One region of the Colwellia sp. MB02u-9 genome, then DNA from elsewhere that is predicted to be linked to it. Evidence: predicted binding sites of a transcription regulator. Region 1 holds the regulator's gene; each other region holds the start of a gene.
What was found. Region 1 encodes LexA, which represses DNA repair genes until DNA is damaged. Its sites were predicted from a motif close to TACTGTATNNNNATACAGTA; they were not measured.
Positions count from the first base shown of each region.

Region 1 (10,784 bases):
TATTCAGACCGATCTTTTTTAGCCATTTTTATCGCCGCCCAAACCATCAAACTGATCCAAGCTAACGCTAAACTAAACCATTGAAACGCATAGGCTCGGTGTTTTTCTGGTGGCATTACGATGGGCTGCCAATTTTTTATATAACCTATAGTCTCTTTTTTATCTAAATAAACGACAAAGGGCAATAGTTTCTTACCAATTAATTCTGAAAACTTATCTAGTTCGATTTGCTGTACTCGTAATGGCCAGGACGGATTAGTTAAGTTTTGTGCTTGTAATTGAATACCCACTTCCACTTCTCGCACATGGCCTGTGATGGTGTGTTGGCCAGTGATCGGGCTGATTTCAGGTAATATATTTCGGTCAATTGAGCCTTGCACCCAACCTAGATTAACTAATATAGCATCACCATTACTTTCAATGATTTGATAAACACGATAACCCAAACGGCTTTTATTGGGTTGGTTGTCGAGTAAAAATACTTTATCGCCAACAAAATCCCCCTTTAACTGAATAGGCAAATCGTTAATACCATCTTGTAAACCGCTCAGTGTTAATACTTGCGCTAGTGATAAGGCTTGGCGTTGGCTTAATTCACTAATGTGCTGTTGACGTTGTTCTTTTTCAAGCGCACGGTCAATCTGCCAAAATCCGAGCTTGATTAATAACGAAAATACTAGCATGGTAAATATAACCATCGGCCAATTAAGTTGCTTGAATTTGTGCTTAAGTGATACCGACTTCATAGACTACCGCATGTTGACTAACTAAAAACAGATGATAAAAGAGAGAATACTGTGTTAATTAAATTTATTGTTGTCGGCTTATTAGCCTTTATGGTTTATAACCTATTTCGAGCGTTATTCATTATGAATAAAAATGACCCGAATAAAGCATCCATGTCTAAATTTATAGGTCGACGGGTGATGACCTCTGTTGTACTAGTGTTATTACTACTACTGGGTATTCTCACCGGAGTGATCACACCTAACCCTAGTCCGTACTAAAAAGTCAAAAGGTACGATATTTATCAAGATAAATATCGTACCTTAAACTGCTTATTCAAACACAATAGCGTTAAATAATATAAACGAACACGAACAGTATTACCCACACTACATCAACAAAATGCCAATACCAACTCGCGGCTTGAAAGGCAAAATGGTTTTTCGGCGTAAAATGCCCCTTAAATACTCGAATAAGCATCACAAACAGCATAATAGTCCCTAAGGTCACATGCATACCGTGAAAGCCTGTCAGCAAATAAAAGGTATTGCCATAAATGCCACTGTCTAAATACAATTTCATTTCGTCGGCATAACCATGGGCGTATTCTAAGCCTTGGCAAAACAAAAACACCACACCTAGCACAACGGTCAGCCCTAACCAAAATTTCAATAAACCACGTTTATTCTGCTCTAACGAAACATGAGCAAAATGGGCAGTAATTGATGAAGTTAACAACAAAATAGTGTTAATTAATGGCAAGCCATACCAACCCATAGCTGTAGTTTCAGTACCGTCTGGCGTTTTAATTAATGGCCAAGTCGCGGTAAATTCAGGCCATAAAATTATTGCCGTTGCGGCATTATTTCCGGCGCCATCAAGCCAGGGCACTGAAAAGGTACGGGCGTAAAGTAAGGCGCCAAAAAAAGCAGCAAAAAACATCACTTCTGAAAAAATAAACCAACTCATACCTTGGCGGAATGAATTGTCCATTTGGTGGCTATATTTTCCTGACATTGACTCGGTAATAACATTGTTAAACCAACCAAACATCATATAAATAATCAAGGCAATACCCGCCAGCAATACCCAGCCGCCGCCTGCATTTTCAGGGTTATTCAAATTTGCTACATAATTTGCCGCACCTACGGCAATCAAAAACAAGGCAATAGCGCCCACTATTGGCCACTTGCTTTGCGCTGGTACGTAATAACTTTCGTATTCTTTTATTGTCATTGTTGTTCCCCTCATTTAAGTGCCAAGCACTTAAGAATCAACCGAGCTTGTAATGTCGTACAAGGTGTAAGATAGGGTGATGGTGGATACGTCATCGGGTATGTCTAAATCGACATAAAATTGCAATCCCATTTCAACATCCTCACTGGCTTTTAACGGTTGGCTATTAAAACAAAAGCATTCTATCTTTTGAAAATAAACCGCCGCCCGCCCTGGTGATACTGACGGCACAGCTTGTCCGACAATATCGCTTGTAGACTCATTTTTAGCGTAAAATATAACGGTTTTGCGCTCACCTGGGTGTACTTCTACTTCATTAACCATGGGCTCAAACTTCCAAGGGATACCTTTGGCTGTCCGAGTCAAAAATTGTACAGTAATGGTACGTTCGGTATCTATGCTCTTGACGTTGTAACTTGCCGCAACATTAGATGTTTTTCCGTTTAACCCGGTGATATCACAAAAAACGTCGTATAACGGCACCAGCGCAAAACCAAAACCAAACATACCAAAAACAATCAACATCAGTTTTTTTACTGTTTTTTTCACCGAAGCATCATGCGTTGTCGCTTGTGCTTGCTTTGATAACTTGTTTTGCGATTCACCGTTAGTCATTTTAGCTCCACTTAATCAATTTTTGGTGGCGTTGTGAACGTGTGGTATGGCGCAGGGCTAGGCACTGTCCATTCCAAACCTTCAGCTCCATCCCAAGGTTTCATCGGCGCTTTTTCTCCGCCTCTAATACACTTGATAACCAATACCAAGAAGATTAACTGCGAAATACCAAAGGCAAAGCCACCAATACTGACCCACTTATTAAAGTCAGCAAACTGCAAAGCATAATCAGGAATACGACGCGGCATACCGGCCAAACCTAAAAAGTGCATTGGGAAAAACAATAAGTTTACTGAAATAAGTGAACACCAAAAATGCCACTTACTTAACGTATCGTTATACATGTAACCCGTCCATTTTGGTAACCAGTAATAAGCGCCAGCAAAAATTGAAAACAACGCCCCAGTAACCAATACATAGTGGAAATGAGCCACAACAAAGTAAGTATCGTGATATTGAAAATCAGCTGGGGTCATTGCTAACATCAAGCCAGAAAAACCACCAATAGTGAACAAAATCACAAAGGCAATAGAGAACAACATAGGGGTTTCGAAACTAAGAGACCCACGCCACATAGTCGCTGCCCAGTTAAAGACTTTCACCCCTGTAGGTACGGCAATTAACATCGTACAATACATAAAGAATAATTCGCCAAATAACGGCATACCCGTGGTAAACATATGATGCGCCCAAACGATAAACGACAAAAATGCAATTGATGCGGTCGCGTAAACCATTGAACTGTAGCCAAATAGAGGCTTACGTGAGAAGGCTGGAATTGTTGTAGAGACAATACCAAATGCAGGTAGAATCATGATGTAAACTTCAGGATGACCAAAGAACCAGAAAATATGTTGGAACATTACTGGGTCACCACCACCGGCGGCATCAAAGAAACTGGTGCCAAAATAGGTATCGGTTAACACCATAGTAACGGTACCCGCGAGCACCGGCATCACCGCGATTAACAAGTAAGCCGTAATGAAAAATGTCCAAACAAATAATGGCATTTTCATGTAAGTCATACCAGGCGCACGCATATTCATGATGGTTACAACGATGTTAATTGCGCCCATAATTGAGGAAATCCCCATAATATGTACCGCAAAAACGAAGAACGCTGTACTACCGTTACTATAGGTGGTTGATAAAGGCGCGTAGAAGGTCCAACCAAAGTTTGGTGCACCACTTTCCATAAAGAAAGACGACAATAAAATAGCGAAAGCAAAGGGTAATATCCAAAAGCTCCAGTTATTCAGCCTAGGTAGTGCCATATCTGGCGCACCAACCATCATAGGTAGCATCCAGTTAGCCAAACCGGTAAAGGCTGGCATTATCGCACCAAATACCATAATAAGACCGTGTACTGTGGTCATTTGGTTAAAGAAATCAGGCTCAATTATCTGTAGTCCAGGCTGAAATAATTCAGCTCGGATAACCAACGCCATAGCACCGCCAGTTAAAAACATGATAAAAGAGAACCATAAATACATCGAACCAATGTCTTTATGGTTTGTGGTATATAGCCAGCGTTTTATGCCGGTCATTTTATGATCATGGTGCTCACCGTCATGTGAATCATGCTCGGATTGATCATCAATTACATCTGTAGTCATTATAACGCCTCCCTACTTCGCGCTAGCAGCAGCAACGGCTGCTGGCTGGACTAAATCACCGGTGTTATTACCCCAAGCGTTACGCTCATAAGTGACAACCGCCGCAATTTGCGTTTTAGTTAATTGGCCGGCAAAAGCCGCCATCGCTGGATTTTTCTTGCTGCCGTTAAGCACCATATCCAAATGCACTGCTACATCACCTGTAGCAATCACACTACCTTTAAGTGCAGGAAAAACAGGCGCCATGCCTTCACCAGTAGCTTGATGACAAGCAGCACAAGCTGTCATGTAGACATCTTCACCCAGGGTCATTAATTCGTCTTGGCTATAAACCTTTGATAAATCTTCTTCTGGTATGACTTTGGCAACGGTTTCAGCAACTTGTTCTTTAACGTCTTCAACCGCTTGCTCAACCGTATCTGAGGTACTTGCACCACTAACCGCTTGCACGTCAGCCGCTTGAACAGCTTCACCGGTATTGTTACCCCAAGCATTACGCTCATAAGTTACAACCGCCGCGATTTCTTTTAAGCTTAATTGCTTACCATAAGCTTGCATACCGGTACCTGCTTTACCATTAACGACAATATCTATATGCGCGCTAGCAGGACCCGTTGTGGCAATAGCACTGCCTTTAAGAGCTGGAAATGCGGGTGGTAAACCTTGTCCACTGACTTGGTGACACGCTGCGCAGTAAGCGGTATAGGTTGTTTCGCCCAGTTGCATTAATTCGTCCATTGAAGCCGAAGCATTTAACGACGCCGCTTCAGCAGCTGCTGCATTGGCTTTCATTTGCTTTTGCTCATCAAGCCAAATGGCGTAATCGGCTTCAGACTTAACTTCAACCACTATCGGCATAAAGCCGTGGTCTTTGCCACACAACTCAGCACATTGGCCACGATAAACACCGGGTTCATCTACCTTGGTCCAAGCTTCATTAATAAAGCCTGGGTTAGCATCTTGTTTTACCGCAAATGCCGGTACCCACCAAGCATGGATAACATCATCAGAAGTAATAACAAAACGCACTTTTTTATTGGTTGGAATAACCAAAGGACGATCAACTTCTAACAGGTAATGTTCACCTTTTTCTGCTGAGGTACCATCTTGGTTTTCGTATTGTTCACGCGGGGTAGAAAGCACTGAATAAAACTCAAGGTCTTGATCAAAATATTTATAATGCCATTTCCACTGAGAACCCGTTACTTGAATGGTTAAGTCCGCATCATCGTTATTTTCCATATCGATAAGCGTAATAGTGGCAGGAAAAGCCATAGCAATTAGAATAACGACAGGGATCGCCGTCCAAAGAATTTCAACTTTTGTGCTTTCATGAAAGGTTGCTGGTTTGAAACCTTTTGATTTACGGTGAAACACCATAGACCAAAACATTGCACCAAAGACCACAATACCAATACCAGTACAGATATACAGCACCAGCATATGTAAATCATATACGTCTCTACTAACCTCAGTAACACCTTTGGTTAGGTTCAGCGACATATCTGCCCACACTGAACTAGACAACAAGCCCCCTAGCAACAGCAAACCTAGGTTACGTCTTTTCACACGACATCTCCTTCACCTTTAATTTAGGCCAAATAACGTATTTTCATTATGAAAACCGGCTAGTTAGCGCATACATTTATTATTATTTAAGTGACGCATTAATCAACAGTTGTCAATTGCGCCCTATTGTTTTTTTTGTACGTTTTCCAGACTAGAATTACTTAAAACTTGATAGGGGTCAATTTTTAATTTCAAAAGCATGATAAATAAAAACCAGTAAATACAATAGAGTAAAAGCCCTAAACCGGACGATAAGTAGATTTTTAAAAGGATGGCTGCAATGTTCATGTTTTGTTCAAAGCCTGTTTTTCATGCTGAATAATAAATAATCAACACAGAAATTTGCTGTATAAAAAGCAAGCTATTAGCGGTATTTATTGCCGAACAGAAGGATAGCTCTAACCAAAAAAATTTAGCTACATATTAGGTAGATAAATGGTTATCAAGCATGTGGAATACGCAGATTTTAACACCTTGAATTAAACCAAGTGATAGTTAAATCTGCGAAATATAATTTAGGAAAAAATAGTGTAGGAAAATCTAGTTTAGCTAAGTATTAGCATTTATGAAGTAAATGAAACGTGAACTACATCCAATCAGCCGCGCGAATAACACCAACGGCTAGGCCTTCGATATTAAATTGCTGAGACTTTAAATCGACCTTAATCGGTGCAAAATCTTCATTTTCAGCATGTAAATAAACCACATTGCCCTCACGTTTAAAACGCTTAACGGTAACATCGTCTTCTACACGAGCAACAATCACTTGACCATTTTGCACGTCGGTTGTTTGATGAACGGCCAACAAGTCGCCATCCATAATGCCGATATCTTTCATGCTCTCGCCATTAACACGCAATAAATAATCAGCCGGAGGATGAAATAAATTGCCATCAACTTTGTAATGCTGCTCAACATGTTCTTGTGCCAAAATAGGCTCACCGGCTGCCACACGGCCAATAAGTGGCAAACCATCTTCAGCGATAAACTCTTGTGCAAGACGAATACCACGCGATGTGCCAGGTAGCATTTCAATATAGCCTTTCTTCGCTAGCGCTTTTAAATGTTCTTCTGCTGCATTGGCCGACTTAAAACCAAAACAAGTAGCAATTTCGGCACGCGTTGGTGGCATACCCGTATCAGAAATTTTTTCTCGGATCAGATCAAAAATCTGCTGTTGTCTGGGTGTTAAAGGGCGCATAGTTGTTCCTTAAGCTACTTAAGAGCAAGCCTGTATTTTTACACAGTATTACTGTTATTGTATACAGGCTGTAAATAAACGCAAGAAAATAATCAGTCGCCTTTGCTAGTTTGGGTTTTAGTTGCAATTAGTGATGCTAGCAAAAAATTAAGTGCTCAAGCCATATTGTTGTAAAGCGGCTTTCTCGATTAAGGTCATTAAAAATACCCATAAATATAACTATTAACCTTGCTTAAACAGCAGGTATATAGGTAAATCAACCTTAGAAGGTGAATGGAAAATAATGAATAAACACGAATATTTAGATTGTTGCCAAGCACAGTTGCTAAAAGTTTTTAGCCTCGCAAAAAATCATAAAAAAGATGATAAGCAAAAATTCAGAGTTGAAGGCTTTATCCATGCGGGTAAAGCGTTAGGCGTTATATCTCATGTAGAGGCTGTCGATGTTATTGCGCGAGCTCACTTTCAGGTATTTGGTGAAAGTATTGAGTCTCGCCAAAATAGAAAAGCGAGCTTAAAAGAAGCGGTTGCCAAAGGTGATGAAAATTTTATTAACATTCCAGCTTATGAGCGATCAAAGCTGTAATGCTTCAATTTCCCTCAACTTCTTAACTCTTCAAGATTTCAAGATTTCAAGATTTCAAAGTACCCTAAGTCATTTTAAACAACGGCTTAAATGTGCAGTGATGCAATAAGCGCCTCAATTAACCACGTCGTTAGCAAGTTTTAGCCTTTGCAAACATGGTTTAGTCTGGGTATTAACGCTTCAGTGCAGGCTTTGCTTTTCAATATGCTAGCTAAACTCAGTACCTTAAGCTAACATAAATTTAGCTATTAACTACCTTATATCAATAGATTTAAACTATGATAAAAATTCGTGATTTAGAATATCTAACCGCCATTGCCGAATATAAGCATTTTGGCCATGCCGCTGAGGCTTGCTTTGTTAGTCAACCAACGCTAAGTGGTCAAATTCAAAAACTAGAACAACGCCTTAAGCTAACCTTAATTGAACGCCAACCGCGCAATGTTATGCTAACACCCGCAGGAGAAAAGTTAGTACAACAAGCTCGGCAAGTACTTAACGCCGCGAATAACTTTGAAGAAGCGGCAAAAGCGCTACTTGACCCACTGTCAGGTGATTTACATATAGGCTTAATACCTACGTTAGCGCCATATATATTGCCGCATATTATGCCGGCACTAAACAGCAATCTCGCGAAAATAAACTTCTATTTACATGAAAATAGAACGCAAGATTTACTGCAACAATTGGAAACAGGTAAACTCGATATTTTAATTTTGCCTTGGTTGCCAGAAATGGCGCGTTTTGAACGTTACGATTTATTCACCGAGCCCTTGGTGATGGCAACGTCTCCTTCACATCCACTGGCTAATAAAACTAAAGTAACATTTGATGATTTACATAATCAAAAAATTCTCACTTTAGAAGATGGCCATTGTTTGAGAGATCAAGCCATGGGCTATTGCTTTAGCGCTGGTGCGGAGGAAGATCATAGTTTTCGAGCCACCAGTCTTGAAACCTTACGATATATGGTGGCCAGCAATATGGGTATTACCCTGCTACCACAGTTGGCGACAATTAATTATGCTCCACAGAAGCATATTCATTACATTCCTTTTGAAAGCCCGCAACCGGTGCGTGAAATATCATTACTTTGTCGTGCTGGTTACGCGCGTATGGAAAGTGTTAGAGCTGTGGTTAATGAAGTGCGCCAAGCAGTGACGGGTTTATTTGATGAATAAATTAGCTATGCTTCACAACCCGCTTATGAGCTTCGAGTAAAAACGGTTAAACTTCATTTAACTTGATGAACTAAAGTCCAAGCTATATCACGCCTGCATGGGGGAAGGTTAAATCAGTGCAACAGCAAGCGCGCTATTAACGAAAAAACGCTACCGTTGCCAACGATAGCGTTTATTTTTTGAGTACTTATTGCACTGGCGTTTCAGTGTTAATTTAAGCTAGGAAATAATGCGCTATTAGGCTGCAGCTTCGCTAATGCTTTCAGTGTTTTCAAGCGGGTTCGGTGTTCTAATTAAATAATCGAATGCACCTAATGCTGCTGTTGCACCACTGCCCATAGCGATAATAATTTGCTTAAATGGCGTGTTTGTTACATCGCCCGCCGCATAAACACCCGCAATATTGGTTTCGCCTTTGTGGTTAATGATCACCTCGCCTCGCTCGGTTAAATCAACAGTTCCTTGCAAAAACTTTGAATTTGGCACTAAACCAATTTGTACAAAAATACCCGCAAGTTCGACACTCTCTTGCTTATCTGTTGCACGATTAAGGTAGTTTAGTCCAGTAACATGCTTGCCATTACCTAATACTTCGGTGGTTTGAGCATTAACAATAATCTCGATATTTGGTAACGAACGCGCTTTATTTTGTAATACCGCATCAGCACGCAGTACGCTATCAAATTCAAGAACAGTAACATGCTTAACTAAGCCTGCGAGATCAATGGCTGCCTCGATACCTGAGTTACCACCACCAATCACCGCAACTGATTTGCCTTTAAATAATGGTCCGTCACAGTGCGGACAATAAGCAACACCTTTACCACGGTATTCTTGCTCACCAGTAACGTTCATTTCTCTCCATCTTGCGCCTGTAGCAATAATGGTTGAGCGTGTTTGTAAGATAGCGCCGTTTTCTAATTCAACGGTGATTAAACCACCTTCAACATCACTTTCTATAATTTTTTTCACCTGTTGATTATTCATAATATCAACATCGTATTCATTAACATGGGCTTCTAGGTTAGCCACTAGTTTAGGCCCATCAGTTGCATTCACTGAAATAAAATTTTCAATGGACATGGTTTCTTGTAATTGGCCACCAAAATTGTCTGCCACTATACCTGTGCGTATCCCTTTACGGGCACTATATATCGCTGATGATGCACCTGCTGGGCCACCACCTATAACTAATAAGTCAAAAGCTGCTTTGTTGTTTATCGCCTTAGCTTGTCTCGCGCCAGCATTGGTATCAACTTTGTTTAAAATTTCAGTTACCGTCATTCTGCCTTGGCCAAACGCTTTACCATTTAAGTAAACTGCCGGTACTGATAAAATATCTCGTTTGTAAACTTCTTCTTGGAATAATGCCCCATCAACCATCACATGCTTAATTTGCGGATTAATTGCCGCCATCATGTTCAGTGCTTGCACTACGTCTGGGCAATTTTGACAACTTAAGGAAATATAGGTTTCAAAGCTATGCTCACCTTCTAGAGAGGCAACTTGCTCAATCACCGCTTTATCAAGCTTTATTGGGTGTCCACCGCTGTGTAACAAGGCTAATACCAGCGAAGTAAATTCATGCCCCATCGGCACGCCAGCAAAGCGCATTTCGCCGCCAGTTTTAACTGATTTTACTAACATTGATGGCACTCGTTCATTGCTTGCATCTGCTGCAACAACCGAGACTAATGCTGACATTTCAGCAATTTCTGTCACCAAGGTATTTAATTCTTTTGATTTAACGTCGTCACCTAAAAATACTGATAATTCAACAGCCGATGTTAAATTCTGTAAATAGGTCGTTAGTTGTTGCTTTAAGTTCGTATCTAACATGGGTTATTCCTTTGAGAAAACTGATGAATAGGATGATTTTTAGGTCATGCTGAATTGGCTTGGTAAATACCGCGATATTTTAAAAGTATCGCGGTAGTTTTTTACTTTATTTAGATTTTGCCAACTAAATCTAATGATGGTGTTAATGTTTCTGCACCTGGCTGCCATGCTGCTGGACATACTTCACCGTCATGTTCAGCTACATATTGTGCCGC
Region 1 is NZ_JACGVF010000090.1:21,063-31,846, forward strand. It holds gene H4J65_RS06660 (SURF1 family protein) at 1-746, opposite strand, end outside; gene H4J65_RS06665 (DUF2909 domain-containing protein) at 798-1,007, shown strand; gene H4J65_RS06670 (cytochrome c oxidase subunit 3) at 1,078-1,962, opposite strand; gene H4J65_RS06675 (cytochrome c oxidase assembly protein) at 1,993-2,577, opposite strand; gene ctaD (cytochrome c oxidase subunit I) at 2,589-4,193, opposite strand; gene coxB (cytochrome c oxidase subunit II) at 4,206-5,762, opposite strand; gene lexA (transcriptional repressor LexA) at 6,349-6,963, opposite strand; gene H4J65_RS06695 (hypothetical protein) at 7,247-7,549, shown strand; gene oxyR (DNA-binding transcriptional regulator OxyR) at 7,828-8,730, shown strand; gene ahpF (alkyl hydroperoxide reductase subunit F) at 8,968-10,569, opposite strand; gene ahpC (alkyl hydroperoxide reductase subunit C) at 10,680-10,784, opposite strand, start outside.

Region 2 (10,784 bases), on a different contig from region 1:
AGATACTAAAGCGTTAGCTAAATCATTTGAAAATTTAGCTAATGCCCTTGGTATTTTTGTTCAATTAAAAAGGAAAATTAAATGTTTAGTCATATCATGATAGGTGCGAATGACGTAAAAGCATCAAAAGTATTTTACGATGCCATTTTAGGTGAACTAGGCCATAAACCGGGTGTAATGGATGAAAAAGGTCGGTGCTTTTATTTTACTGACAATGGAATTCTCGCCCTAACTAAGCCAATAAACGGTGAAGAAGCCGGTCATGGTAATGGCAGCACTATTGGTTTTGCTGCTACGTCTCCTGAGCAAGCTGATGCATGGCAAGCGGCGGGTGTTGCTAATGGTGGTGTTGCTTGTGAAGACGCACCAGGTGTTAGAAGTGCACCGATTGGTAATCTTTACCTTGCTTATTTACGTGATCCATCAGGCAATAAAATTTGTGCCCTGCATCGTATGGGGTAAAAAGTTAGCCTGGTAAAATAGGCTAATTGAAAATTTTAGAGAGCAATAAGAGATAAAAAAAGACACGTTTTAGTGTCTTTTTTTTGTGAAAATATGACGTCCAACAGACAGTATATATTCCCTCAATATCAATCGACTGGTGCTCTTCTTAGTAGAAATTAAAAGCTGACCAATCTGCTAATAAATTCATTGTTGTATCAGTTTCCGGTAGCATATAGCCTAATGCGATGCTGGCAACTAACATCATAAACGTTGCCCTTTTACTTTTAAAATAGGCTATTTTCAGGGCTGTACCGAAAGAGCGTTTAATGCGGATATTACTTAAATCAACACTGTATATCTCATCTAAAATTAAATGAATAAGCCCGCCAAAGAAAACAAACCCACCTGAAAGTAAGGCAACGATAGCCGACTTAGTGGCATATTCGTTATTGAATATCCAAGTTAGCTGCGTTGTTAGTAGGCCACATAAAATAAGGAATAACAGAGAATGACAGCTGCCTCGGTGAACCGTCACTTTTTCAAATAATGGTCTGATCAGCCATTTCATTATGCTATAAACGGCTAAAGGTATTACCAGCAATTCAATAAAACGGATCTCTCTAAAATGCTCTCCGGTAATGTAGCGCAAAACCATCAGCAGAATGACGGCGGTAAATATATTGAAAATAATATCAAGTGATGTCGAGTTGTCGGAATCAATATCAGGTAACAATCCCCCGATAGTGCCTAAAAACCACAACCATAATGCTGTATTGATGTCAGTATGACCTGCTGATAATAGCACTGCAGAGCTAATACCTGTACCAGCAGCCGCTATATTGAAGTGAGTCTTAAAATTTGCCATTAGTTCTTTTAAGTAGAATATTTTGCCACTATTTTACCTTATATTTCATAGTATAAGCGACATATCTAGGTTTATTACTCACTTTTAGCTTGTCCTTAAATTTATGTAATCAATGGGGGCAGAGTCATTGATATTTTGAGTACATGTTGTTTTGTAAATTTTAGACATAAAAAAACCGCTATTAAGCGGTTTTCTATCATAGTCTGTTGCCAGACTATGGCCAAATCTAAAAGTTACTAGGTATAACTAATGGACTAAAAACGGTCTTTATTTTGGTGGAGCGGGGGGGAATCGAACCCCCGTCCGAAAAGCCTACATCCTTGGTACTACATGCTTAGTCGATCATTTATTTAACCACTTGGACGCCAACCGACAGGCTTCGTCATGGTGAGCTTAATACTATTTCGCGGTTCAGCCTTAAGCGTGCTTCCCTCGCTATCCTATTTGGGGTGACCATCGATCCTCTAAACAATAGGAGAATTTTTGAGGCGATGGCTAGCCTAAGCGGCTAGTGCGAACGTTTCGTCGTTTGCAATTATAGTTTTGCGGCTTTTTACCAGGCAAACCGCCCCTGGGCATGCACCTCGGGTTTCATGAATCTCGTCGAATCCTAGATCCGCCCCAAAGCTTACTCTTTACTTCTTTTCTACTGCTTTCTTTTCTACTGCTATAGACTATATAAGTCTATGCAGCGCATTATACAACGCTTGGCTTAAATAGACAACGTGATATTTTTTAATCAATTATCTGTCTAAGTTTCTATTTTTCATTAAACGGCCTTTATCTACTGCCCATTCTCGGTCTTTAATGTCAGCACGTTTATCGTGGTCTTTTTTACCTTTGCCCAAATAAAACTCTAATTTAACCCAACAAGCTTTCCAATACATTGCAGTGGCGATTAAGGAATAACCATCGCGCTCTACAGCGGCAATAATTTTCTCTAGCTCTCGACGGTTTAAGAGTAATTTTCGGTCACGATTAGGATCACAAACCACGTGACTAGAAGCGGCGTTAAGCGGCATTATTTCAGCGCCAAGTAAATAGGCCTCACCATTTTTTATGTGTACGTAACAGTCAGATATATTTACCTTACCGCTGCGTATACTTTTAATTTCCCAGCCCTGTAAGCTCATTCCGCCTTCAAACTTATCAGTGAGGGTATAGTTATGACGTGCTTTTTTATTTAGAGCAATAGTATTGCTGCTTGATTTCTTTTTCTTTGCCATTATATTTCCATTTTGTTTGCTACCAAAAATAGCAATCATCAACATTATACGGAGTATTGCTGTTATTTAAATGGCTTATTTATCATTTTTCACTTTAATGCGTTTTTAAAAGACATTTGCTATGATAGCGCCCTTGAGAATTGGAGGGTGAATGCCAAACATAAGCCGTAGTGCATTAGTGATGCACAGTGTAGAAGACATGTATTATTTAATTAATGATGTGCTTGCCTACCCAAAGTTTTTACCTAATTGTAGTGATAGTAAAATAGTTGCCCAAGACGAACATAGTATGACCGCCGCGATATTAGTGTCTAAAGGTGGTCTGAAAAAATGGTTCACCACGCAGAATGTGCTCATTAGTAACCAAGAAGTTAAAATGAGTTTAGTTGATGGGCCTTTTAAGTCTCTTGTGGGTGGTTGGCAATTAAAAGCCTTATCTGATGATGCCTGTAAAATTGAATTGACCTTGGATTATGAATTTTCTAATAAAATGTTTGATTTGGCTTTTGGTCGAGTATTTAATAATTTAGCCAATAATATGGTGCAAGCGTTTACTCAGCGAGCAAAAGAAGTATACGGTTAGTGGTATCAGCTGTGTATTAATAGAGTTTACATTAACATGAGCGAATAGGTTATGAGTGAAGAAATTAATGTGCAAGCCCCACTCGAGATTGAGGTGGTTTATGGCACACCAACACGACAAGAGATTATTAGCTGTACTGTTGAGCCTAACACTACATTAGAGCAAGCCATTTTAGCTTCTGGCATAGTTGAAGAGTTTCCTGAAATAGATTTAGCCGTTAATAATGTTGGTATTTGGAATCGCTTAGCTAAATTAACCGATAAGGTGAAAGACTTAGATCGTATTGAAATTTACCGTCCACTGCTTGCTGACCCGAAAGAAGTGCGTAAACGCAGAGCAGAAAAAGCTAAAGAAGAAGGCCGAGCTAATAAAATTACTGGCGGTCGGGTTTAGTCACGCCGAGGTAATACTGGCGAGAGTTAATTTACTATTTTGATATATGATTTAGTATGACTTAGCCTGACTTAACTAGGAAATTTATTAAAAATTTAGCCATAAAAAAGCATGTCCTACAATAGACATGCTTTATCTTCAGGATGAACCTTATATCAAGCTCACATGGCAGTTCCTAGCCATTAAAGTCATTAATGGCTAGGAACTGCATCAGTACATTCTTGGACGCCAATGTGAAAGAGTGATGATGTTCAAAAAACAACTAATCGCTAGTTAACTAAACCCTAGTTAACCATAGGCACGTTATAGCTTTCCGGTAATTCAAAATCACCTTCAGCATTAACAACCTTGTTGTTATCAAAGGTAATGGTAAATTGTTTTTTTGCGTTAAATTCGTCGCTTCGACCTGATTTGAAACTATAAACATAATGCCAAATATCTTTATTAAACGCGCCTTCAACAACAGGGCTACCTAATACAAACTTAACTTGTTCTTTTGTCATACCAATTTGAAGTTTGTCGATATCTTTTTGCTCTAGATAGTTTCCTTGTGGAATATCTATACGATAAACCCAGCTAGAACAGGCAGAAACAGACAAGGCGATTACAATAGCTAATACTCGAAAAAACATGTTAATTATAATTATCCTTTATAGTTTGAATGGGGATAATAGCGAAGCGGGCTAACAGATACAAAATAATTTTTAGTTTATTTTACCCGTCTGTTGATCTTTGCTTTATCCAGCCAGTAATTCTTGCGCGTTAGCTAGGCTATTTTCGGTAATTTTATCACCAGCTAGTAAGCGAGCAATTTCTTGGACGCGGCCATTGCTAGAAAGTTCAGTTACTGTGGTTTCTGTATGTTCACCATCAGTTAATTTAGCGACAAATAATTGTTGATGCCCCTTACTGGCCACTTGCGGTAAGTGAGTTACACAAATAACCTGAGTGTTTTTTGCTAGTTGTTTCAACTTGCTACCTACCATAGCGGCAGTTGGGCCACTAATACCCACATCCACTTCATCAAATATTAAGGTAGGGGTAATAATTTTATCAGCCAGAATAACTTGCATCGCTAAGCTGATACGAGAAAGTTCGCCGCCTGAGGCAACTTTATTCATCGCTTCTAACGCTTGCCCTGGGTTTAAACTCGCTAGATAACTCACGCTGTCATTACCGTTAATCGATAAGTTTTCGCTTTTATCTTGGCAAATATCGATTAAAAATTTGCCATACGGCATGTTAAGTTCAGCCATGCTTTTGGTGATCATTTTACTTAACTTAGTGGCTGCTTTTTTTCTTGAGTCAGACAAAATCAGTGCAGCGTGTTGATATTTTTGTTTTGCGGCCTCTATATCATCGTTAATTTGGTTTAAACGTGTTTCATCAGAGCTAAATAATTGTAGCTCTTGTAACAGCTGTTGATGAAAGTTTGCTAATGAGCCTGTCGGTACTTGATGTTTTTTCGCTAACAGCACAGCGGTTGAATAACGCTCTTCTATTAAAGTATAAGCTTGTGGGTCAAGTTCTAAACTTTCGTAATAATGCTTAATTTCTTGGCTAGCGTCTTCAACTTGAATTAAGGCTTCGTTAAGTTGTTCTGCTATGGCTTTTAATGTTGGGTCATAGTTACCTAAAGCGGTAATTTGCTCGGTACTGTGTCTTAGGCCATCGACGACGTTAAATTGTTCATCTTCGGATAATTGTTGTACAGCAATTAAGGTTTCATTGAGGATATGTTGACCATTACTTTGGCGGTTATAGTCAATTTCCAAGCTTTCAAATTCATCAAGTTGTAATGAAAATTCATCTAATTCGTTTACTTGGTACTGTAATAACTGCTGTTTGGCTTCACGTTGTAGTTTGCTTTCTTGCAACAGTTTGGCTTCTTGGCTAAGTTCACGCCATTGATGGTAATAATATTTAACTTCATCTAACAAGTGCTGGTGGCTGGCATAAGCGTCAAGAATATTGCGTTGTTCAGCGGGTTTAACCAGTAGTTGATGGTTATGCTGACTGTGGATGTTAATCAGTAGTTGTCCAATTTCTTTTAGTTGCGTTAAAGGTACTTGGCTACCATTAATATAGGCTTTGGATCGGCCTTCAGCAGAAATAACCCGACGCAGAATACATTCATTTTCGAGCAGCATATCATTATTTTTTAGCCATTTTTTTGCTCGTTTGTTATTACTGGTATCAAAGGTAGCGGCTAATTCGGCTTTCGCGCAATTAGGTCTAACGACGTTGGTTACCGCCCTATCACCTAAGCAAAGCCCTAAGGCGTCAATCGCAATAGACTTACCTGCACCGGTTTCGCCGGTAATGGTAGTCATGCCTTGCTGCCAATCAATGTCGAGTGAACGCACAATGGCAAAATTTTGAATGTTGAGCTGCAATAACATAGTCGCCTCACTGCCTTTATCGCAACGTTATATTGGATAAAGTGTTAATACCAATTGAAATGGTAAATAAAAAACCAGATACTGTTAATTTATACAGTATCTGGTTTTTATTCAAGCTATGTTCGCAATTTTATTTATATTTCGACATTCTACTCATCGCAGATTTAAGAAATATTAGTAGAGTTTATGACCCCAACCTAATTTATTTCTTAGTACATTAAAGTAGTTATGATCAAGTGGGTGTATTAGGCGCAGGGTAAATTCACTTTTTTTGATGATCACTTCATCACCTGGCATAACAGCTAAAATTACATGGCCATCGCAGCTAACTTGCAAGTTTTCATAGTTTTCATTGGCCAGTTTTAGTTTTATTTCACTGTTACCGTCAACCACAATAGGTCGACTGGTTAACGTATGAGGAAACATAGGCACCAAGGAAAGGGCATTTAAATTGGGGGTTAATATCGGGCCACCCGCTGACATAGAATACGCAGTTGAGCCGGTAGGCGTTGAAACAATTAAACCATCAGAGCGTTGGCTAAACATAAAGCTGCCATCGATGTAAACTTCAAATTCGATCATGCTGGCGACTTTACCTGCATGAAGTACAGCTTCGTTCACCGCACTGTTTGAGCTTTTAAGTTTGCCGTGGCGATAAACTTCAGCTTCGATGATAAAGCGTTGTTCAGCGCGAGATTCACCTTTTAAAATAGCTTCAAGCGGGGTGATTAAATCATCAGGAGATAAATCGGTAAGAAAACCTAAATTGCCACGGTTAACCCCAATAACACCCACATTGTAACAAGCTAAAACTCTAGCCGCCCCTAACATATAGCCGTCACCACCAATAACAATAGCCAGATCGGCCTGCTCGCCAATACGGGTAAGTGACGCCATGACAACATTTTCAATATTAACGGTTTGGGCCACAGAGTTTTCTACCAGCACTTGATAGCCTTGCTGCGACAAATATTGATGTAAAGCTGCTATGGTTGAACTGGCACCTTCATGGTTAGGTTTACCAATTAAGCCAATAGTGCGGTATAAATTACTCATACGGTGCTTATAAATATGTAATATAATTAAGGACTATCAGCAGTTTCGCGCTATTTTGCTCGCTTGTAAAGTTGACTTTTTTTTAAATGATTTACTTTTGTGCTTGAATCATAAAAACAAACCCCCATAATTAGCGTTATTATGTTTTATCTATTTTGAAATTTAAGATCTACTTTGGAGTTTTTCATGGCCAACGAGTCAACAGAGAATAAAAGTGCTGAAGAAATTTCAGCAGACGCATTAGCCGCTGAAATTGTTGAGGATGCAGAAGAGCAAGTTGAAGTTCAACTTGACGCTGCAGTCGAAAATATCAGTGCTGAGCAAGAAAAAATAAACGAACTTGAATTAGCATTAGCTACAGCTAAATCGACGGTTGCCGATCAAAAAGATTCAGTCATTCGTGCGAAAGCAGAAGTTGACAATGTTCGTCGCCGTGCGTCACAAGACGTTGAAAAAGCACGTAAGTTTGCTTTAGAAAAGTTTGCTGCTGAAATGTTAACAACAGTAGACAACCTAGAGCGAGCATTACAAAATATTGATAAAGACGACGAAAGTAATACGGCTATCATCGAAGGTATTGAGTTAACTTATCAAGGTTTATTAGCTTCGTTAGAGAAATTTGCGATTCAAGCGATTGATCCACAAGATCAACCATTTAATCCTGAATTGCATCAAGCGATGTCAATGCAAGAAGTTGAAGGTGTTGCGCCTAATACCGTTATCGCGGTTATGCAAAAAGGTTATGAGTTAAACGGTCGTTTAATTCGCCCTGCGATGGTGATGGTGTCAAAAGCTAAGCCGAGTGTAGATACCACCGCATAATTTTTATTATTCGGTAATTTTGCACGACAAGAAAAGCCAGACAAATGTTTGGCTTTTCTATATGCAAGATTTGATCTTTTTTAGGTACAAAAAATTGGCCCAAAGTCATATTATCACCCGCGCAAAGTCGCACTAACAGCTAGCCAAATTCATATTATCACCTGTAGGCACTTGTAGGGTGGACTTCAGTCCGTCAAGTTAAATGAAATTTAACCGTCTTTAGATAAACACCAAAAAAATAATACCCGCGATAGATGTTTGTTAACCCCATCACGTTAATTTCCCGCTAAGCAGTTGTCAGACTAAAGTCCGACCTACAAAAATCCCAACGGCACATGACACCCGTAGACACTTGTAGGATGGACTTCAGTCCGTCAAGTTAAATGAAATTTAACCGTCTTCAGCATAAACACCGAAAAAATAATACCCGTAATAGATGTTTGTTAACCCATCAGATTAATTGCCAGATTAACGGTTGTCAGACTAAAGTCCGACCTACAAAAATCACAACACAACATGACACTTGTAGGGTGGACTTCAGTCCATCAAGTTAAATGAAATTTAACCGTCTTCAGATAAATGCCAATCAACAAAGCAAAATTATGGTTAATACCATTAACTGACGAGTATTTAATTAATCACTATTTTCTTGTCATGTTCTTGCTATGTTTTACAAACTATAGGCTTTCTAAACTATATTTTTGCATAATCATTGTGTAGCTCTTTACTAGTAATGGTATAGACCACAAATGCTTAATTGTTATTAATAAAAAGCAGAGCAAATAAAAACGGATATTTTTTACTTATTTCAACAAAAATAGTTGAAAAAACTTTTTCTTGTCCCCACTTACTGTTCATCGAAAGATTTAATCTTTATTTTTAACGTAATAAGTATTCGGAGATCCTCAAGATGGGCAAAATAATTGGTATTGACCTAGGGACAACAAACTCTTGTGTTGCTGTTCTAGATGGCGGTAAAGCACGTGTAATTGAAAATGCAGAAGGCGATCGTACAACGCCTTCAATCATAGCTTACACAGAAGAAGGCGAAACGTTAGTGGGTCAACCTGCTAAACGTCAGTCAGTAACAAACCCTAAAAACACATTGTTCGCCATTAAGCGTTTAATTGGTCGTCGTTTTGAAGATGAAGAAGTTCAACGCGATATAAAAATTATGCCATTTGGTATTGTTAAAGCCGACAACGGTGATGCTTGGGTAACGGCGCGTGATAAAAACATCGCTCCACCACAAGTTTCTGCTGAAGTTTTAGCAAAAATGAAAAAAACAGCAGAAGACTATTTAGGCGAAAAAGTAACTGAAGCCGTTATTACAGTTCCTGCTTACTTTAACGATGCACAACGTCAAGCAACTAAAGATGCGGGTCGTATTGCGGGTCTTGAAGTTAAACGTATCATCAACGAGCCAACTGCTGCTGCCCTTGCTTACGGCATGGACAAGCAAGAAGGCGACAAAGTTGTTGCAGTATACGATTTAGGTGGTGGTACATTTGATATCTCTATCATCGAAATTGATGAAGTTGAAGGCGAGCACACGTTTGAAGTACTAGCGACTAACGGCGACACTCACTTAGGTGGTGAAGATTTTGATAACCGTTTAATCAACTATCTAGTAGCTGAATTCAAGAAAGATCAAGGCATGGATTTAACTACTGATCCTCTTGCTATGCAGCGTTTGAAAGAAGCGGCAGAAAAAGCAAAATGTGAGCTTTCTTCAGCACAACAAACCGATGTTAACTTACCGTACATCACTGCTGACGGTTCAGGCCCTAAGCACATGAACATCAAAGTTACTCGTGCTAAATTAGAGTCTTTAGTTGAAGACATGGTTAAAGCCACTTTAGGTCCGCTTAAGCAAGCACTTAAAGATGCTGACCTTTCAATTAGCGACATTAACGACGTTATCATGGTAGGTGGTCAAACACGTATGCCTATGGTACAAAAAGTTGTAACTGAATTCTTTGGTAAAGAACCTCGTAAAGATGTTAACCCTGATGAAGCTGTAGCTGCAGGCGCTGCGATTCAAGCGGGTGTACTTTCTGGTGATGTAACTGACGTATTATTATTAGACGTTACGCCATTATCATTAGGTATTGAGACTATGGGCGGCGTGATGACGAAAGTTATCGAGAAAAACACCACTATCCCAACTAAGCAATCTCAAACATTCTCTACCGCAGACGATAACCAAGCGGCAGTAACAGTGCATGTTGTGCAAGGCGAGCGTAAGCAAGCTTCAGCAAACAAATCTCTTGGTCAATTTAACCTTGAAGGTATTGACGCTGCACCACGTGGCACACCACAAATTGAAGTAACTTTCGATTTAGATGCTGATGGTATCTTGCACGTAACGGCGAAAGATAAGAATACCGGTAAAGAGCAAAAAATCACCATTAAAGCTTCTTCTGGTTTATCAGATGAAGAAGTAGAGCAAATGGTACGTGACGCAGAAGCAAATGCTGACGAAGATGCGAAATTTGAAGAGCTTGTACAAGCTCGTAACCAAGCTGATGGCATGGTTCACGCAACACGTAAGCAAATTGAAGAAGCAGGCGACGATTTACCAAGCGAAGACAAAGAGAAACTTGAAACAGCATTAGATGAACTTAACGTTGCCATTAAAGGCGATAGTAAAGAAGAAATTGATGCCAAAACTCAAGTGGTTGTCGAAGCTTCAGCTAAGTTAATGGAAATTGCTCAAGCTAAAGCTCAAGCACAAAGTGGCGCACCTGAAGGTGAAGCTCCTGAAGCTGATTCATCAGGCGGCGACGATGTAGTTGACGCTGAATTTGAAGAAGTTAAAGACGACAAGTAGTTAATTGTCAGGTTGCCACTGTATTGCTCAATAGCAGCGCGGACATGCCCACATACATTGTATGCTTGGCGTGTTCACCTTGTTCTAGCAGGATACGATGACAACAAAAAACAATTAAACTTTGTGGTTTAGTTAACATAAATTAAAGCGCTGATAGTTA
Region 2 is NZ_JACGVF010000099.1:104,788-115,571, forward strand. It holds gene H4J65_RS15390 (VOC family protein) at 82-462, shown strand; gene H4J65_RS15395 (metal-dependent hydrolase) at 611-1,309, opposite strand; RNA gene ssrA (transfer-messenger RNA) at 1,583-1,932, opposite strand; gene smpB (SsrA-binding protein SmpB) at 2,053-2,535, opposite strand; gene H4J65_RS15410 (SRPBCC family protein) at 2,687-3,118, shown strand; gene H4J65_RS15415 (RnfH family protein) at 3,170-3,511, shown strand; gene H4J65_RS15420 (outer membrane protein assembly factor BamE) at 3,796-4,143, opposite strand; gene recN (DNA repair protein RecN) at 4,249-5,913, opposite strand; gene nadK (NAD(+) kinase) at 6,088-6,969, opposite strand; gene grpE (nucleotide exchange factor GrpE) at 7,156-7,791, shown strand; gene dnaK (molecular chaperone DnaK) at 8,702-10,624, shown strand.
Region 2: a site for LexA is predicted at 5,993-6,012, ahead of recN (DNA repair protein RecN). Genes of this name have one in related genera too.

Region 3 (10,784 bases), on a different contig from region 1:
CATGAAAGTTTTCGTGACCGTTTTGCAAATTGGCCTGTTAACATTGAAGTTTTATCACGCTTTAAAACCGCTAAAGAACAAAACGCTATTGTCAAAGAAGTTGAATCTGGCCAAATAGATATTTTAATTGGTACCCATAAGCTTTTACAAAACAGCATAAAATATAAAGATCTAGGGCTTTTAGTGGTTGATGAAGAGCATAGGTTTGGTGTTAAACAAAAAGAAAAAATAAAACAGCTGCGGGCAAACGTAGATATTTTAACACTGACCGCAACCCCAATCCCACGCACCTTAAATATGGCCATGGGCGGCATGCGCGACTTATCAATAATAGCCACACCACCAGCAAAGAGATTAGCGGTAAAAACCTTTGTACGAGAGCGTGATGACGCCTTAATTCGCGAGTCAATCCTGCGGGAAGTATTGCGTGGTGGTCAAGTCTACTTCTTACATAACAATGTCGACACCATAGATAAAACCGCTGCAGACATTCAAGTATTATTACCCGAAGCGAAAATTATTACCGCTCATGGACAAATGCGTGAGCGCGAACTTGAACGTGTGATGAACGACTTTTATCACCAACGTTATAATGTGCTGGTTTGTACCACCATTATTGAAACTGGCATCGATGTGCCCACCGCTAATACCATCATTATGGATCGAGCTGACCACTTAGGTTTAGCACAACTACACCAATTACGTGGCCGTGTTGGGCGCTCACATCATCAAGCTTATGCCTATTTATTAACCCCGCATGAAAAACGTATGACCAAAGATGCAAAAAAACGCCTTGAAGCCATCGCCTCATTAGAAGACTTAGGGGCCGGCTTTACTTTGGCGACTCACGATTTAGAAATTCGTGGCGCCGGTGAGCTATTAGGCGAAGATCAAAGTGGTTCAATGAGCCAAGTGGGTTATACCTTATACATGGAAATGCTTGATGCCGCCGTTACCGCATTAAAAGAAGGTAAAGAATTGTCGCTTGACCAAGTGACAAAAACTCAAACTGAAGTAGATTTACGCGTAGCGGCACTATTACCTGATGACTATATTTTCGATGTAAGTTTACGCTTAAGTTTATATAAACGTATTGCCAGCTGTAAAAATAAACAAGCACTCGACGACGTGCAAGTTGAGCTAATAGACCGTTTTGGCTTATTACCACAAGCAGCAAAAAATTTAGTGCATATCGCCAAGCTGAAACTTAAAGCAGAAAAAATGGGTATTACCCGCATTGATGCAGGCCCTGCTGGCGGTTCATTTGAATTTAGCAGCGAAACTAAAGTAGACCCTATGTTTATCATCGGCTTAATTCAACAACAACCGAAAATATATAAAATGGAAGGTGCGAATAAATTGAAATTTAAGCAAGTGACCGAAGATGCAAAATCTCGCTTTATTTTAATCGCTACCATGCTGAACGAATTGGCAAATCACCTGCGTGCTTAAACACCACAATGATCAATACGTAAAGCTAGCCTAGTTATCTTTTATATTGAACAGATAACTGATTGAGAATTGATTGATAAGTGATTGATAACTAATTGAGAACGGATTGACAATATAAGTATTGATCAACCTTTGCTATTATCACTGGGTAAAATAAACATTAACTGGATACTGAATGAAATTAACTCAACTATTTTTATGTTCTGCCGTCTTAACATTTCCACTAACGTTAAATGCGACGACACAAGAAAATAATGACCGATGGTTTGATGTCGAAATTATTCTTTTTAGCCAATTAGGTGATAAAAGCCAGTTAAAAGAAAACTTTCCAGACAGCAGTGAATTACCAAAACATCAACGTGTGGAAGATTTACTCAACCGCTATTTAAACCCTGACATTCGCACGTTAAAGCAACTATTACCCCAATGTGATTCACCACACTATGTCGGGGATTTAGCGAAAAAAAATGCCAAACTCCCTGCGCTTTTTAATGAAAAATCATTAGTGCAAATAGCACAATTAGCGCCAGAGCTTTCGGTGTCAAACCAAGTTATAGGTTTAGGGCAAGATAGCACCAACCTGCTTGATTCTAACAACAATGTGACACAGCTTTCAGCAGATAATGACACAGCTAGTCGACATATTTTTACCGACAATACCGGACTAAATAATGCAGGGCTAAACCGTGAAATTGCTCGTGCCGACCCAGAGAATAATCCTGCTATTAGTGACGCTACCATTAATAACGCGATTATCAATAATAATACCCCCGGCAACAGTGACATCAATGCCATAGCCTTACCAACCACCTTGTCTGATGAAGAGCAGGCAAATATTCAACGTTTAGTACTAGCAGCTGAACAAGAATTTCAAGCGCTTAAATTTCAGTATCCCGCCAAAACTGAGCCCATATTATTATGCCGAATTGACCAAGCATACTTTGCTGACTATCAAGTCGAAAATCCTGACTTTGACTATCACGGTTTTTCTGTTGATAAAGTGCCATTATTGATTGATGGTCCAGAAGATATCGACAACAATAAAACACATTTGCTGAGCAAAAACTCATTACAGCTTAATGATATTATTCAAGACTTAAGGTATAGCAAAAACTTTCGCCCTATGTTGCATATGGGCTGGCGACAAGTTGCTCGACCTGAAAAACAATCTGTGCCCATGAAAGTGTATGCCGGTGATAATTTTGTTATCCCTTACCAAAAACAATTAACTAAATTCAACGAGCAAAAAAATCAGCAAAGAAGCCACTTGCTTACAGAAACTAGCAAGAAAAATCTGCTTGAGCCTTTACCTGTGCAAAACCAAACTGAACAGCTACAACAAGCTAAAAAAGCGCGTCTCGAACAAATTATTGCGCAAATAGCACAGGTAAACGAAAACACCGACGAACTATTAGCAGCACTTGACCAACAAGACTTATCGCTAAAACTTACTGATCAAATGCCCTTAGCGGCCACAGAAAATACGCCACCAATAGCGCCTATTCAACAATGGTTTATTGAGGGTTTTTTCAATATTCATTTAAAACATTATTTATTTATTACCGCTGATTTTAATATTTTAGATAAAAGCTTAGCAGAACTGGCCACAGCAAGATTAGCCCCAACGTTACCCACTGATGTAAATCTAAATAGCGCAGCAAATACGTCGACACCAATACAGGCCAAAGCTATTCGTTTTCAACAAAACCGACGTGTTATTAGTGGCGAAGTGCATTATTTCGACCACCCCTACATGGGCATGATAGTGCAAATTAGACCTTATACAAAACCAGAGCCCGAACCAGAACCAGAGTCTGAGCCTAAAGAAAGTCTTTAGAGACTGATTAATGGCTTCATTATATTTTTACCAATAACACTTTCGAGGATACTATGGATAAAGAAGTTGAAATTCAAGCGGCGGTATTTCGTCGTTTACTCGCGCATTTAGATGATCGTAAAGACGTACAAAATATCGAATTAATGAACCTTGCCGGCTTTTGTCGTAACTGTTTTTCTAAATGGACAGTGGCTGAAGCTGAAAAGTTGGGTGTTAACGTCGATATTGATACGGCACGCGAACAGGTTTATGGCATGCCATATAATGAGTGGAAAGAGAAACATCAACTGCCGGCAACAGATGAAAAGCTAGCGAAATTTAACCAGTTAAACGCAAAGAAATAATTTTAGCTCGATTTTTCTAGGCGATTAATACGCTACCCTGGCCTATTACATGAATGAAATCTGTCGGGCTGTATCTTGCAGTACTTAGTTATTGTCAGTGGTATGTAATAGTATCAGAATAAACAAACAATATTACGCTAAGTAGAAGCACTACAGCCTGGTCTTTAAGCGAATAAATGATCACCGCTAGGTACTTAATGCTTGGTTTAAGGTTAGGGTTTAGGTTAAAGCCAAATTTAAACGATCACGTTCAATGCTGTAGCTCTGCGATCATTTCGGTTACGTGACTCCAACCAACGCCCTCGTTTAAATCGTTGTTGACGCCGATCGCCGCCAGAGCGGCGCTCATCTTCAGATAGCGTTGAACAAGCTATTGTAATTTTCAACTGCTCAGTCAAAGAATTAGGCGTTTTTTTTCTCTGTTGTTGTTGTTTCTCACGGCTGTCTTTTTCCAAACGCTCTGCTTTGGCTGTAAAACTGGCCGGCAATAAACTTGCAAAAACATCCATAACTATTCTCAACTCCCTTATTAATAGTAGTTACAACCCTCTGGTTAATTAATCGGCAGTTAGTGGTAAAAGTTTAATCTTTTTTAAGCCACAATAGATCCTTGCTGAAGTTTTAGTTTTAGTTTTAGTTTTAAGAAGAGTCGAGCGCAGCAAGGCTAAAGAAGTAATTGCTACTGAAAAGTTATTTATAACACTTTGCTATAAGAGGTTTGTGAAAGCAGATGAGTAAAGGGCAGTAAGAGTAAGGCGCTTGATTAGCTAGCCGCTAACCATTGCAATTAAAAAACAAGCTACCACTGTGCTTTTATCAACCGGCAGGGTAAGAAAAAATTTATGCAAATAACCAATAGTAATCATCTGCAATAACTAAAGCTAAGCGTTTATAGAAAGGCACTGACTTCCTCGGTATTTAAATAACGCCACTCACCTAAGGGTAAATCAGCCAGTTTTACTGGCCCTATTTGCTCGCGATGCAAACCCAGCACCTGATTACCAACCGCTGCAAACATGCGTTTAACTTGATGATATTTACCTTCGGTTATGGTCAATAAGACTTCTTTCTCGGCAACTTGCTCTAACGTTGCAGGACGAGTTAAACCATCTTCACCTTGCAACTGCACGCCATGAGTAAACTTCTCTGCCGTAGTGTTTTTCAGCGGGTCACGTAGCCACACACGATAAACTTTTTCGCACTGTTTCTTAGGTGAAATAATATTATGCGACCAGAGACCATCGTCAGTAATTAGCACTAGCCCTGTAGTGTCAGCGTCTAGGCGGCCAGCAATGTGCATATCAAATGCCTTATCAACAGCAATTAAATGTAATAACGAGGGATAGATTTCATCAACATTAGAGCAAATGGTAGCAAGAGGTTTATGCAAAATGATATACCGAAAACTACGCGCAGTCAGTGCTTCGTCTTCAATGCAAATATAATCATCTTCATCTACCTGTGTGGCAGGGTCTTTAATTACCACATCATTCACCGTTACTTTGCTCATTTTAAGCAATTTTTTAGCTTCAGTGCGGGTAAGTTCAGTACTTTTGCAAATAAATTTGTCGAGACGCATAGTCAGTAATATCGCTAAAAGGTAATGAAATAAAGGCGCCGCTATTATCGCTATTTGAATATTTTTAGCAAGGCTAGCGTGTACAGGCATTACAAAAATATTCATTAGCATTAGCTTGGATTAAATTGGATAGCATATAACAGAATAGAAGGATGCCCAATAACTAGCCTTGGTTAAGTGAATGCACAAAACACCAACATATTGAGCTACTCAACAATCAAACTGACTAAGTTTTACCTGGCGCTATTTATATGTCAAATGAGCTTACGTATTAATAATTTAAGTATTAATAAGTTAAGTATTAATAAATTTACCTGACAAGGCTAAACCGCTGCGATGATGCAAAACACTGTGACATTGCGCTAAAATAGACAAGGCAATTGACTCAGGCAACTCACCACCAATATCAAGGCCAACCGGGCCATTAACATGACGCATTAACCAAGCTCTGTCTTCAATATTAGCAAGCATTTCAACATTACCTCTTCGTTCAGTCGGGCCTAATAAACCAATATATTTTGCAACGTTATTTTCATGCAGCAAACTTAACCAAGCAGCGTCCAAATTCAAATTGTGCGTCATCAACACGGCGGCATCAAGTTGGCGAAATTGCGCTATTTGAGAAAAGTCGTTGGGATGAATTCTAAAGATTTCTGAGGCCTGCTTAAAGCTGCTGCTGCGGGCATAGCTAGAGCGATGATCAACAACCGTTACCCGCCAGCCCATCTGCGCCGCCATCGACACTAAAGGAATGGCATCTGAGCCACCACCAAAAATCCATAAATTAGTTGGTGCCGATATTTTGGTTATCGACAGCTGATCTTCGCCAATGGTGATATTGCTGTGCGCTGTATCCTGTTTTATCATTTGCATTAGGGCATCATGCTTAAGGTTTTCTTGTCCCTGAGCTGTTGTTATTAATAACTGGCCAGCATTATCAAACAAACTGATGTTATTTAACGCCTGCGGTGTTGATTCATCAGTTAAAAATGTTTGTTGTAAATAGCTTGCTTGCCCCTCTTGCATGCGCTTAAAAAGCTCGGCAAATAATACTTGATGTGCAGCTGTGACATATTGTAATAATACGCCTATTTTACCTTTGCAGCCTACGCCTAGCTCTGCTGCATAACCATCTTCTTCTAGCATATCGTATACAACGTAATGGGTTTGTTTGCTATCAAATACTTTTTTCGCATGTAAAACAATATTGGCCTCTAAGCAGCCGCCACTGACTAAACCAAGCGATTGTCCCACGCTATTAACCAGCATAATAGCACCGGGTGAGCGATAACTTGAGCCCGCTTTATTTACTATAGTGGCAATTACCCACTCAAGTTTTTCGCTATGATTTAAGTAATGTTCAAGCAGGGAATAATGAGAGTGATTATTAAGCAATGGTAAACCTTAAAGTTATTGAGAGCTGGTCACGGGTCTTTAATTTATTATAACAAGTTAGGCAAAGTTAAAAAACGTCAAATTTGTATCTGTTTACTCAGTGTATCGGTCAAAATCGTAGCTTTAACATCGACTGACATGCCGGTGGATATGCTGTGCAGTCATATGTTTAGATGAAAACATGTCATTAGAGTAATGCTGGAGTAACTAACAAGATGGCTAAGATTGGCAGTTTTCTGATCATACACCACTTTTTATATTAAAAAAAAGCCACTTTACAGTGGCTTTTTAATTAAAAGTAAAACTCGCTAAGAATTATTTAACAACTTCTTCAGTGGCTTTAGTTGTTTTAGCTGCTTTAGCTGGTTTATCTGTTTCAGCCTCTTCAGGCAGTTTATTTTTTGATAATAACGCTTCACGTAAACGTGTATCAATTTCTTTTGCTATTTTAGGGTTTTCTTTCAAATACTTAGCTGCGTTTGCTTTACCTTGACCAATTTTGTCGCCTTTATAACTATACCAAGCGCCGGCTTTTTCAACCATTTCATTTTTAACGCCAAGGTCAACTAACTCGCCTAAACTATTAATACCTTCACCATATAGAATTTGAAACTCAGCTTGCTTAAAAGGTGGCGCTATTTTATTTTTAACCACTTTAACACGTGTTTCATTACCAATAATTTCGTCACCATTTTTAACAGCGCCAATACGGCGTATATCTAAACGCACAGAAGCATAAAATTTTAAGGCGTTACCACCTGTTGTGGTTTCTGGGCTGCCAAACATTACACCAATTTTCATACGAATTTGGTTGATAAAAATAATCATGGTATTTGATTTTTTCAAATTACCGGTTAATTTACGCATGGCTTGCGATAACATACGAGCCTGTAAGCCCATGTGTGAATCACCCATATCGCCTTCAATCTCAGCTTTTGGTGTTAACGCAGCCACCGAGTCGACTACAATAATGTCAATAGCACCTGAGCGAGTTAACATGTCACAAATTTCAAGCGCTTGCTCACCGGTATCCGGTTGAGAAACCAACAATTCGTTAATATCTACACCCAATTTTGCCGCATAAACAGGGTCAAGTGCATGCTCAGCATCAACAAATGCACAAATTTTACCATTACGTTGTGCTTCAGCAATAACTTCAAGGGTTAGCGTTGTTTTACCACTTGACTCTGGACCATAAATCTCAACAACACGACCTAGAGGTAAGCCACCAGCACCTAAAGCAATATCTAATCCTAATGAACCGGTAGAAATTGTTTCAACGTCCATGGTGTTATTGTCACCTAACTTCATGATAGAACCTTTACCAAATTGACGTTCGATTTGGCTTAAGGCAGCTGATAATGCTTTTTCTTTGTTATCGTCCATTTACTACTCCACGAGGGGTTTAGGTGCTTAATTCGTTTTGATGAAGCAAAGTATACTGTATAGTCGTACAGTATCAAGGTTTTTATTAAATTATTTTATTTAGATATAAAAATAAAATAATTTATAAATTTTAACTATTGAAAAATAACGGTTTTATTAACATAAGTAACTTTATAAATTTTTAACTTGAAAAGTTACTAATACAGTTATTAGTCGTTAAATAGTGCTTTTATATGATTAGCTTACTGAGCATTTTTCTCAAAAATAGAAAGATTTGATCGCCTGCATTATGGCATAATCTATGCCCTTAATACCTTCATCAATTTTAGTTACGGCAGTTCAATGACAACAATAACAAAAGACCTTTCCTCTCACACCCCTATGATGCGTCAGTACCTGACTATTAAGGCGGAATTTCCTAATATTTTAATTTTTTATCGTATGGGGGATTTTTATGAACTTTTTTTTGATGATGCTAAAAAGGCATCTGATTTGCTTGATATCTCATTAACTGCACGTGGAAAAACTGGCGGTAATGCTATTCCAATGGCTGGCGTGCCTTATCATGCGGTGGAAGGCTATTTAGCTAAGTTAGTCAAATTAGGTGAGTCAGTCGCTATTTGTGAACAAATTGGCGATCCGGCTACTAGCAAAGGTCCGGTAGAGCGAAAGGTAGTACGTGTGGTTACACCTGGCACAGTCAGTGATGAAGCGTTGCTTAGCGACCGACAAGACAATTTGATTGTTGCTGTTCATCAAACACTACAAGGTTTTGGCCTCGCTTATTTAGACATGACCAGTGGCCGTTTTGTGTTGGTTGAGCCTAAAACTGAAGAGCAAGTTCAAGCCGAGCTACAACGTTTATCACCGGCAGAATTGTTATATCCCGAATCATTAGTCGCCACTAGTATTATTGCTGGTCGCAAAGGTTTGCGTCGACGCCCCGATTGGGAGTTTGATTTAGACACCAGTAAAACCTTACTTAATAAACAATTTGGTACTCAGTCATTGTCGGGCTTCGGCGTTGAAGATAAACCGCTAGGTATCGCTGCTGCAGGTTGTTTATTTCAATATGTTAAAGATAGTCAGCGTACTGCACTACCGCATATTAGAGCCATTATTGGTGAAAGCTCATCGACTGCTGTTATCCTTGACGCCGCCACTCGCCGTAATTTGGAATTAACCCAAAACCTGCAAGGGGGTAATGAAAATACCCTAGCCGCAATTCTTGATAAAGCTGCTACCCCCATGGGCTCTAGATTACTAAAGCGTTGGTTACACTTTCCACTGCGCGAGCTAAATACACTCAATAATCGTCAAAATGCAATTGAAGAGATCTTACAGCAAGACTTACCCTTTGAACTCAACACTAACTTAAAGCAATTTGGTGACATTGAACGTATTGTTTCCCGTATTGCTTTGCGATCAGCTCGCCCGCGCGACTTTGCACGTTTACGCAATGCCTTAATGCATTTACCTGATTTGCAAACACTTATGATTAGCTGTACTCAACCGCATTTAGCGGCATTAGTTGAACAGTGTCAGCCTATACCGGCAACACAAGCACTATTAGAAAGAGCTATTGTGGAAAACCCACCGGTATTAATTCGTGACGGTGGCGTTATCGCTCCAGGTTATAACGACGAATTAGATGTACTGCGAGATTTAAGCGATGGTGCAACCGAGTTTTTAGCGCAACTTGAAGCACGCGAAAAAGAACGTACCGGCATTCAATCACTCAAAGTTGGCTATAATAGAGTCCATGGTTTCTATATAGAAATGAGTCGCACCTCTGCCATTGATGTACCTGATGATTATATTCGTCGACAAACCTTAAAAAATAACGAACGCTTTATTACTAACGAATTGAAGCAACATGAAGAGAAAGTGCTCTCCGCGCAAAGTAAATTTCTTGCCCTTGAAAAGCGCTTGTATGAAGCGTTATTTGAGCAAATATTACCTGAGTTAGAAAAATTGCAGCTCCTTGCGCAATCGCTATCTGAAATTGATGTCTTAAATACTTTTGCCGAACGGGCCGAAAGCTTAAATTATGTTAAACCTATACTGCAAGAAGCCAGCGGTATTAATATCGAAGCTGGACGTCATGCTGTTGTAGAACAAATGACCGCTGAGCCCTTTATTGCTAATCCAGTAGTGCTAAACAGCAGCCGAGAAATGCTGATTATTACTGGCCCTAACATGGGCGGTAAATCTACCTATATGCGCCAAACAGCGTTAATTGTGCTACTGGCACATATAGGCTGTTATGTACCAGCAAGTGCCGCCCAAATAGGCATGGTAGATAGAATTTTCACTCGTATTGGCGCTTCTGATGACTTAGCCAGTGGTCGTTCAACTTTTATGGTAGAAATGACAGAAACCGCTAACATTTTGCATAATGCCACCAATAAAAGTTTAGTATTGTTAGATGAAATTGGTCGAGGCACCAGTACCTATGACGGTTTATCACTGGCTTGGGCCTGTGCTGAAATGCTAGCGATAAAAACGAAAGCTTTCACGCTTTTTGCTAGCCATTATTTTGAGTTAACCTTACTGGCTGAACAAATTGATACTTTAGCGAATGTTCATCTTGACGCTGTTGAACATGGTGACAGCATTGTCTTTATGCACACAGTGCAAGAAGGTGCTGCAAGTAAGAGTTTTGGTTTACAGGTGGCGCAACTTGCTGGCGTACCAAAAAGTGTCATTGTGCGGGCAAAACAACGTTTAGCTGAACTTGAAAATATGCAAGCACCTTCGGTGATGAGTGCTGTTCCCCAAGCTTTTGAAC
Region 3 is NZ_JACGVF010000093.1:87,142-97,925, forward strand. It holds gene mfd (transcription-repair coupling factor) at 1-1,452, shown strand, start outside; gene H4J65_RS08630 (CsiV family protein) at 1,628-3,289, shown strand; gene H4J65_RS08635 (DUF1244 domain-containing protein) at 3,343-3,633, shown strand; gene H4J65_RS08640 (hypothetical protein) at 3,870-4,142, opposite strand; gene H4J65_RS08645 (pseudouridine synthase) at 4,523-5,212, opposite strand; gene H4J65_RS08650 (XdhC family protein) at 5,507-6,607, opposite strand; gene recA (recombinase RecA) at 6,923-7,993, opposite strand; gene mutS (DNA mismatch repair protein MutS) at 8,336-10,784, shown strand, end outside.
Region 3: a site for LexA is predicted at 8,047-8,066, ahead of recA (recombinase RecA). Genes of this name have one in related genera too.